Regions from separate parts of the Companilactobacillus sp. FL22-3 genome, predicted to be linked through region 1. Evidence: predicted binding sites of a transcription regulator. Region 1 holds the regulator's gene; each other region holds the start of a gene.
The links. Region 1 encodes NrdR, which represses ribonucleotide reductase genes. Its sites were predicted from a motif close to ACACNATATATNGTGT; they were not measured.
Positions count from the first base shown of each region.

Region 2: nrdD (anaerobic ribonucleoside-triphosphate reductase) is a predicted target of NrdR. The motif match lies at 1,245-1,260, and genes of this name have one in related genera.
Region 3: nrdH (glutaredoxin-like protein NrdH) is a predicted target of NrdR. The motif match lies at 1,394-1,409, and genes of this name have one in related genera.
Region 4: pnuC (nicotinamide riboside transporter PnuC) is a predicted target of NrdR. The motif match lies at 1,539-1,554, and genes of this name have one in related genera.

Region 1 is NZ_JBTYYZ010000002.1:42,451-44,662, forward strand. It holds gene mutM (DNA-formamidopyrimidine glycosylase) at 1-599, shown strand, start outside; gene coaE (dephospho-CoA kinase) at 581-1,189, shown strand; gene nrdR (transcriptional regulator NrdR) at 1,211-1,684, shown strand; gene ACYT32_RS02180 (DnaD domain protein) at 1,696-2,212, shown strand, end outside.
Region 2 is NZ_JBTYYZ010000013.1:11,230-13,441, reverse strand. It holds gene nrdD (anaerobic ribonucleoside-triphosphate reductase) at 1-1,123, opposite strand, end outside; gene ACYT32_RS11150 (hypothetical protein) at 1,404-2,212, opposite strand, start outside.
Region 3 is NZ_JBTYYZ010000006.1:14,867-17,078, forward strand. It holds gene nrdE (class 1b ribonucleoside-diphosphate reductase subunit alpha) at 1-747, opposite strand, end outside; gene nrdI (class Ib ribonucleoside-diphosphate reductase assembly flavoprotein NrdI) at 734-1,108, opposite strand; gene nrdH (glutaredoxin-like protein NrdH) at 1,110-1,340, opposite strand; gene ACYT32_RS06545 (LVIS_2131 family protein) at 1,606-2,212, shown strand, end outside.
Region 4 is NZ_JBTYYZ010000002.1:194,667-196,878, reverse strand. It holds gene ACYT32_RS02975 (alpha/beta hydrolase) at 1-447, opposite strand, end outside; gene pnuC (nicotinamide riboside transporter PnuC) at 524-1,276, opposite strand; gene ACYT32_RS02965 (peroxiredoxin) at 1,682-2,212, opposite strand, start outside.

The DNA.
Region 1 (2,212 bases):
AAGGACGTTACCGTATTTCAGCTGATCCCAGTGCGATTGATAAGCATTCTCATGCAATTTTCAGCTTGGATAATGGCGAAAAAATGATTTATAATGACGTGCGTAAATTCGGTCGCATGCAACTGTGGCCCACGGCTGAATTGTCGACCAACAAGTCAATCATGAAGCTAGGACCAGAGCCATTGTCGCCTGACTTTACCTTTGAAAAACTTAAGCCAAGAATTATGCGTCATAGAAAAGATATTAAGACGGTCTTGTTGGATCAGTCAGGCTTGAGTGGCTTGGGCAATATTTATGTCGATGAGGTATTGTGGCAAGTTAAGATTCATCCTCAAACGCCAGCCAATCACCTCAATGATGAGGATATCAAGGCTATTATTGTTGCTTCAAATCAAGAGATGGAATCAGCTATTGCTAACGGAGGTTCAACAGTTCGTTCGTATATCGATGCGACTGGTCACAAAGGTAATATGCAGAATAGTCTTAAAGTCTACGGTAAAGAGGGAACACCTTGTCCCCGTTGCAAAACAGAGATTGAAAAGATTAAAGTTGGAGGTCGTGGGACGCATTTTTGTCCTAAATGTCAGATCGTCAAATGAGTAAAATATATGGATTAACCGGGGGAATTGCCAGTGGTAAGTCAACCGTTTTAGCAATGTTTCGCCAACATGGTTTTCAAGTCTTTGACGCTGATTCAGTGGCACGAGAGGTAGTCGTACCAGGATCAATCGGTTTACAGCAGATTACAGCTCAATTTGGGACCGAAGTTCTCAAATCCGATGGGACTTTGGATCGTGCCAAATTGGGAGCAATTGTTTTTAGTGATCATCAAGAACTAAAGAAATTGAACCAGATTACTCGTCCATTGATCAAAGAGAAGATATTAAAGACTATTGCGGCAGTCAAACGGTCAAACAGCTCGACAATTTCTATTTTTGAAATTCAATTGTTGTTTGAGGGTGGTTATCAAACCTACTTTGACGGTATAATTAGTCTTTACGAAAGACCAGAAGTACAGTTGCAACGGTTAATGACCCGAAATAATTTAACTAAAAAAGTCGCCTTAGAACGAATCAATTCACAAATGTCGATGGATGAGAAACGCAGTCGAGCTGATTTTGTGATTGATAATTCTTTTGACTTAGCACATCTTGAAAATGAAATCGAAAAGTTAATATCGCAACTTTAATTGAGAAAAGAGGTTAGAATCTTGATTTGTCCACATTGCCATCATGATTCATCAAAAGTTATCGACAGTCGCCCCAGTGATGAAGGGCGTGCTATTCGTCGTCGCCGTGAATGTGAATATTGCGGTACGAGAATTACCACCTTTGAAAGGTTGGAAAAATCACCTTTATTAGTGATTAAAAAGAACGGCAACCGTGAGGAATTCAGCCGTGAGAAGTTATTGCATGGAATCGTTCGGGCAGCCGAAAAACGTCCAGTAACAATGGATCAAATGAATTCTATCGTTGACAAAGTTGAAAATGAAATCAGAGCCAATGGTGAGAGTGAAGTTCGTTCACAAGTAATTGGTGAACACGTTATGAAGATTTTAGCTAAAGTCGACGATGTAACTTACATTCGTTTTGCCAGCGTCTACCGTGAATTTAAAGACATGAATAGTTTCATGCAAGAAGTTCAAGAGATGATGGCTAATGGAAATAAAATTGACAAGAAATAAGAGGGATGCCAGTGTCAACAAGTAATTTTCAATCAGAAAAGTTTACACCACTAGTTGGCTATTGGTGTTTGCCTAATGGCCATCTCAATGATGACGATCGTCACGTTTTGACGGATTTATATTTACCGATTTTAGGAACTGAAGCCTTTAGTCTCTATTTATTGTTGTGGGAAAAATTGCCGAATAAGGAATTGGTTACCCAACGCAAGTCGCATGCTGAATTATTCAGTCTTTTGGGAATCGATCAAAAACGTTTTTATGAGGCTCGAATCAAAGATGAAGCTTTAGGATTGATCAGAACTTTTGAAAAAAAGGATGACCTAGGGACTTATTATATTTACCAGTTATTTGAACCTTTAACTCCCAATCATTTTTTCAAAGATGACTTGTTGAGTATCTTTTTGTACGAACAAGTTGGCGATAAAAAGTATCATTTATTGGCCGATAAATATGCTCAGTCAGATCTCATTTTGAAGAATTCTCAAGAGATCACGAAGGACTTTTTAGAAGTATTTCAGTTAAGCGACA
Region 2 (2,212 bases), on a different contig from region 1:
CCTTGATCTTGTCGTACATTAATAGGTCAGGATACATTCGTTTAGTCGAACATTCTAAAGCCAATTCTTTGATATCGTAATTAGGATCTCCAGGTTCCATATTCAGTCCCCGTTTGAGTGTAAAGGTTAGCTTGGGGAAAATTGCTGTCCGATGTTCCTGACCCAAACCTTTGATTCTAATTTTTAAAATTGATTTTTGAATCTCTCGTTCGATCCAATTAGTACCTAGGCCAAAATTGATTGTCGTAAACGGAGTTTGTCCTTGTGAGGAATAAAGCGTATTGATCTCATATTCCAGTGCCTGCATGGCATCATAAATATCTTTTTGAGTCTTTTCACAGGCAAAAGCAGTTTGCTTATCGGCCGCAATCCATTTTTGAGCATCTTGTAGATGCTTTTGATAATTGAGTTTTGCATAGGGCGCTAATAACTGGTCAATTCGATTGGCGGAACAACCACCGTATTGCAAAGAAGCTACATTAGCAATAATCTGCGACATTTGAGCTGTTGCCGTTTGAATTGAACGCGGGCTTGAGACCCAAGCATTACCAATCTTGAAACCATGACTTAACATCTCATCAAAGTCGATCAGACAACAATTAGTTTCTGGTGTCACTGGCGAATAATCGAGGTCGTGCCAATGAATATCGCCACGTAAATGCGCCTTTGCAACAATTTCAGGCAACATTTTTAACCCCATAGCTCTGCTGGCAACACCGGCTTCTAAATCACGCTGAGTATTAAAAATATTACTATCTTTATTAGCATTCTCGTGAACCATATCTTCATTACGATCAAAAAGTTTTTCAATATTGCCTTGTACATCAGTCGCTTGCTCAAAAAGAAGTTGATCCTGTTGTGAATAATTCTCATATGCTTGTGCCTGATCATTTGCTCCAGCAGCGACCAAACTCTCCAAAATAAACCTGTGAATTTGTGAAGTTGTAATCATATCAAATTCACCAAGCTGTGAGACCAAACTCTCAATCAAGGCCTTTTTTTGTTGACTTGTTAATCCTAATTTATTTAGAACAAATTCAATTTTATATGGATAAAAATCAGTTTGTACTCCACACTTTTTTTCAACTCGGAGCCCAATTAAATTATCCAGCTTTGAAGTCATATTTTTTCCTCCCCATCTGAAAAAAATCAAATCATCGTCATTGATCAAGTTCATTCTACAAAATATAAAACAAAAAAATAAGGCTACCAATACATCATGAAGTGTTATATATAACACACAAGCACAATATATAGTAGTCTTATTTATATTTTCATAAATTCATATCGCCGACTGATTCACAAAACAGCGTTATAGTGAACCAAACCATTTGCCTCCACAACAGATGTTCATGTTCAAAAAAAGTTTAGTAAATTCGAATCATAACGTTGTAATGGTCTTATTACTCTTTATCTCGGGCAAAATAAAATGTCGCCGCAGCATAAATAAATACAATTGTTGTAATAAAAATGTGGACTCCGTATAAAACTCCATCCGTAGGTCCTTTAGTAACGCTGGCATTAAAGAAGCCTAAAGCATTGATTTTTGTAAAATAACTGATGAAATAAATCGTTGTCATATAAACTAATTGTTGAGAAACATTCCCCACGCAAGAAAGTTGATACTTGATCAAAAAGGCTCGTTCAGAATCTAAGTCAGGATGATTATATAAAGCATCGTTTAAGATCCGATTATCAGTTCCGACAAAGATTGCACATAATAATAAACCAATGAAATAAGTATAGTTAAATAATGCTAAGACAAGTCCCAATAACAATAGAGGATATCGCCAGCTAGTACGATTTTTCAATAGAAATGGACCAGCTTCAAATCCTAACAAATAAATCGTATAAATTAGCATCAGTGTATTGAAGCCAAATCTGATCGTACTATCAAAAATCGAATATAACATCACGTAATTCATGATGACACCACGATTGACGGCCACTAAACTCAAAGGAAAAATCTTTTTGTGAATGTCGATTTGATAATATGCTAAGAATAAAAAGAGCATAATGGCAACGACACTAATGAGTAGATCAAACGTTTGAGATACTGCCTTGAGCCGTGTATATCGAATAATGAAGATCAACATGACTAAGCTGGCTAGCACGATCAAACTAAAGAACGAATTAATCCGAAACTTTTGTTTAGTTTGAATTCCTTGATAAAAAGTTAATCGATGAGTGATATTCATTCCACCAACTAAAG
Region 3 (2,212 bases), on a different contig from region 1:
ACCTTGTCGTTGACCGAGCTGATTACTGTAACTGAAACTATCTTCGAGTAGTTTCATAACGGGCAAGACCCCAGAAGATGAGTTGTCAACTCCTTTGATAGGTGAGCCAGATTCACGAAGGTTAGATAGAGTGATACCCACTCCACCACCGATACGGGAAAGTTGTAACGCACTGTTGATTGTACGACCAATACTATTCATATCGTCAGTAACTTGTAGTAAGAAACAAGAGACATATTCGCCACGACGTTTTCGACCAGCGTTTAAGAAAGATGGTGTAGCGGGTTGATAACGTTGGGCAATCATTTCAGTGGCTAAACTTTGAGCTAATTCTTGATCACCATTGGCGTATAAAAGTGCATTGAAAAGAATTCTCATCTCATAATTTTCAAGATAGAAGTTACCATCATTAGTCTTTAGAGCATATTGATTGTAGAACTTGTAAGCTGCCATAAATGATTGAAATTCAAAATGTTGATCCAATAGGTCTTGATATAGTTTTTCAATAAAGTCGATTGAATATTCTGAGATAACTTCTTTTTCAATAAAATCATTCTTGATCAAATAATTAAGATGATCTGAGAAGCTGTCAAATTGCATGGTATTGGGTTTGACGTTCTCTTCAAAAAAAGCTTTGACGGCCTCTTTATCCTTATTCAAAGGAATTTTTCCATCCACGGGGATGTTGATTTCATTGTTCAATTTGAAATAATTGAGCTTAGTTGCATCTAAATTATTTAATCCCAATTTCGTTCACTACTTTCTTAAATTTTTCGACATCTTTTTGAGTACCATTAAATTCAAATTGGAAGACAACTGGCACATTTAGACCAGCGGCAATGTCTTTCGCCGTATGATTGTAAAGTGTATTAAAGTTACGATTGCCACCCCCGGCAACCCCAACACAATTTTTGGCATTATCTTCATATTGAAGAAAGTCGATGACAGGGTCCATCATATCGTCGTCATAAGCTGGCACGATTAGAATAAATGGCCGACCCATCTGATAGAATGGATCGGCATCGTTTATTTCATATCCATCGATTCCAAGCTTATTAACAAAACGCTTTGTTTGACCGGTAATTGAATAATAAGCTATCTCTTTCATTTTATCCCACAAGCTCCTTTAGACTGTCTGGACGAAAGCCCACGATAGGGTCCATATTTGAGTTCATTACAACAGGAACGCTTTGGAAACCTTGTTGTTTGAGAGCATCAAGATATTGTGGTTCTTGATTGATATTTCTTTCTTCAAAAGGCACATTGTGTTCTTTTAAAAATCTTTTAGTCATTTTGCATTGCATGCAGTTATTCTTGCTATATACGATTACGTTGTTCATGTTATTACTTCCTCTCACTTGTTCTTCATCAGTATAATCATTTGATTCTCTAAACACAATATATTGTACCTGATATAACGAACGGCACACGATATAGCGTGGTTATGCTATCATTACAAAAACTCGCCAAACACATGTACCCACACATTTTCTATCGTTTCGCAGTTCATTTTCAAATAATTTTTCGATTCGTGGTAAAATTAGCGTAATGACTATTATAGAGTTATGTAGAATTTAAAACAATTACTTTAGTTGGGAGAAAACTATGAATTCTTGGAATTTTGTAGGGATTATTGCATGGATTATTGTTGTTGCACTGCTGATCTTTGTAGTATTTAATATTAGAAATCGACATTTAAAAATTTTAGTAGTCCAAAAAGGTAAAATAACCTGGGCAACTATTTTAACGGACTTAATAGAGTTTTTAGTCGTTATTTTGGCTGTAAGTGGTTTGTTGTATACAAGCTTGTTTACTAAAGTTGACTTAACGAATGAAAAAGAAGTTGCTGTAACTTATAATTACGATCCGCTAATCGTGCAGACGACTAATGATGGTCAAGGATATTACGTAAAAATAGATAAGAAAGAATCTAATAACGCTACCGATGTTTATCAATATTGGGTAAATGATTCGACATATAATGTTTCGAGTCAAAATGCGGCTATTTCAGATGCGACCTTACCATTCACGGTTTCCGGTCTAAAATTAGATTGGCCAATGAATAAGATCAAGAAGATGGATTCTAAATATCAAGATGCCTATGTAATTACGGTTCAGGCTAAGTATAAGAGTAATTTCATTAATGGCTTAGGATTGAGAGCAGGCCGTTATGCAATGGATTATCGTGTTTTAAGAGTCCCAGCGCGGTCAT
Region 4 (2,212 bases), 150 kb from region 1:
CTGATTGATCATATTGATCCATTCAGCCATATCGGTTCGATCTTTCCAGCCGTATCCGGCATATTTACCGCCACTCATCCCAAACGAACGAGTATCCGGTGCCAGTACGTTATAGCCAGCATCGTGAAACATTTTGACATACGTTCCCATATACTTACTAGCACTACCAAAACCATGAATTACAACGACGGTCTTAGCAGTTTGATGATTGGCCGGCAAATAACGTGCCTTCAATTTGACTTTATCTTTAGTCGTCTGCTCCCATATCTCTTGCTTTTGGTCAGCGAACCACAGACTATTTTTGCTCATTTTACTTTTAACTTCGCTGCTATAGCCATTCTTGCTAAAAGCATAATTAAACATATAGCCACTAGCGCCCAAATCAGCGACTAATAAGACTCCGATCGTAACGCCCAGAGCTACTTTTACAAATTTTTTCACATGCATAATAAACTACCCTATTCTTATTGATCAATGCTAAATCATCATAAGCTAAAAGGTAATTTAATTGCAACTAAAAGACTTATTGAACTTGTTCTTGAGAAAGTTTTTCATCACGTAAACGATTCTCTGTCGCATCTTTGTGGAACCAGTGGATGTGTGAATCAAAGAAAGCAATTATATCGTTCATAAAGTACATGATATAAGTTAGGAACATAACTGGACTGGCATCGCCTTGAGTAGCAGTAATTCCCCAAAGAACGATTGACATAATACCTTGAGCTGTCCAGAAATAATATTGTTCACGGAAACGTAAGGTACATAGAAGAGCACCTGTAAAGCCAATTGCTGCTGCAACAGAGTCAGTAACAGGTCTAGGACTGATAAACAAATGTGTATCCATCAAATATAGCAAGCCCCAAGCAACGAAAAAGAACACCGCTGTATTGAACCACTTTTTCGCCGTTAGACCATGAATATGTTTCTCGGCGTCTTTAGCCCATTGTGGACTGATTAAAACAGGAATATCTAATAAGATAATATAACTAAGTTGCAAAACAACATCTGAGAAGTTTTTAGCACTGATAGCAACGTAGATATAAATTAAGGCTGAAACTAAACCTAAAACACCGTTCAATGGTTTAGCATTAGTAATGGCAATCGTACAAGTAAAACCTAAACAGGCAGCTAACCAAGTCCAAATTGCGATACCAGTAATAGAATGTGCTAGTGTTGAAGCAGTAATGGCCCCCAAGCCAAACATAAGTAGCATGTAACTTCTGAAACTCCAGTGTTTCATCTGCTCTACATACCATCTTGGATCGAAAATACTCATTTGTTTCTTCTCCTCTTAAATTGAAATTGGAACATTTTCTTGTGGTATTCATATCCCAAAACAATTAATTTTATTTATCCCTCAAATTGATTTATTTCGAAATATCAATTTAATCGACATTTAAAATCATACCACCAATTTCCTCCAATTTGGTCGTGACAGATTTGAATGTAATGGTGCCATATCGAACGAAAGCGATTACTTGCCCTAGTAAACAGGAATTTATCATTCGATACAAGATATTGATTTTTTTTAAATTCCTACACAACATATTGTTATAACGAACAAAAATTGGTCCAACCGTATCGCTATAACACCAAAAGAACCCTTTCGATTCCGGAATGAAATCAAAAGAGTTCTTTTTAAAAATTATGGAAATATTTGAAGGTTCAAGAAATTGTTAAATTAAATCTTACCAACTAAATCTGCTCCAGGTTTCAAAGTGTCTTCCCCTGGATGCCAGTTAGCTGGACATACTTTATCACCATGTTTTTCAACGAATTGGGCTGCTTGCAAAGTCCGTAAAATTTCTTGAGCATTGCGTCCAATTCCCATTGCATTAACGGTGTATGACTTGATAATACCTTTAGGATCGACGATAAAGACCCCACGATAAGCTTGACCACTATCCTCATCAAGCACATTGAAGAAATCTGCTAATTGGTGTTTTTGGTCAGATAACATTGGGTATTGGATCTTACCAATCGTATCGGTCGTCTCTGCCCATGACATGTGTGCAAATTGACTGTCGACTGATACCGAATAGATCTCAGCACCGGCAGCTTGAAAATCTTGATATGAATCTTGCAGATCACTTAATTCTGTTGGACAAACGAATGAAAAATCGGCCGGATAGAAGAAAATAATCGACCACTTACCGAGCAAATCTGACTTCTTGAATTGCTTCAATTCGCCTTGTTGATATGCATCAACATT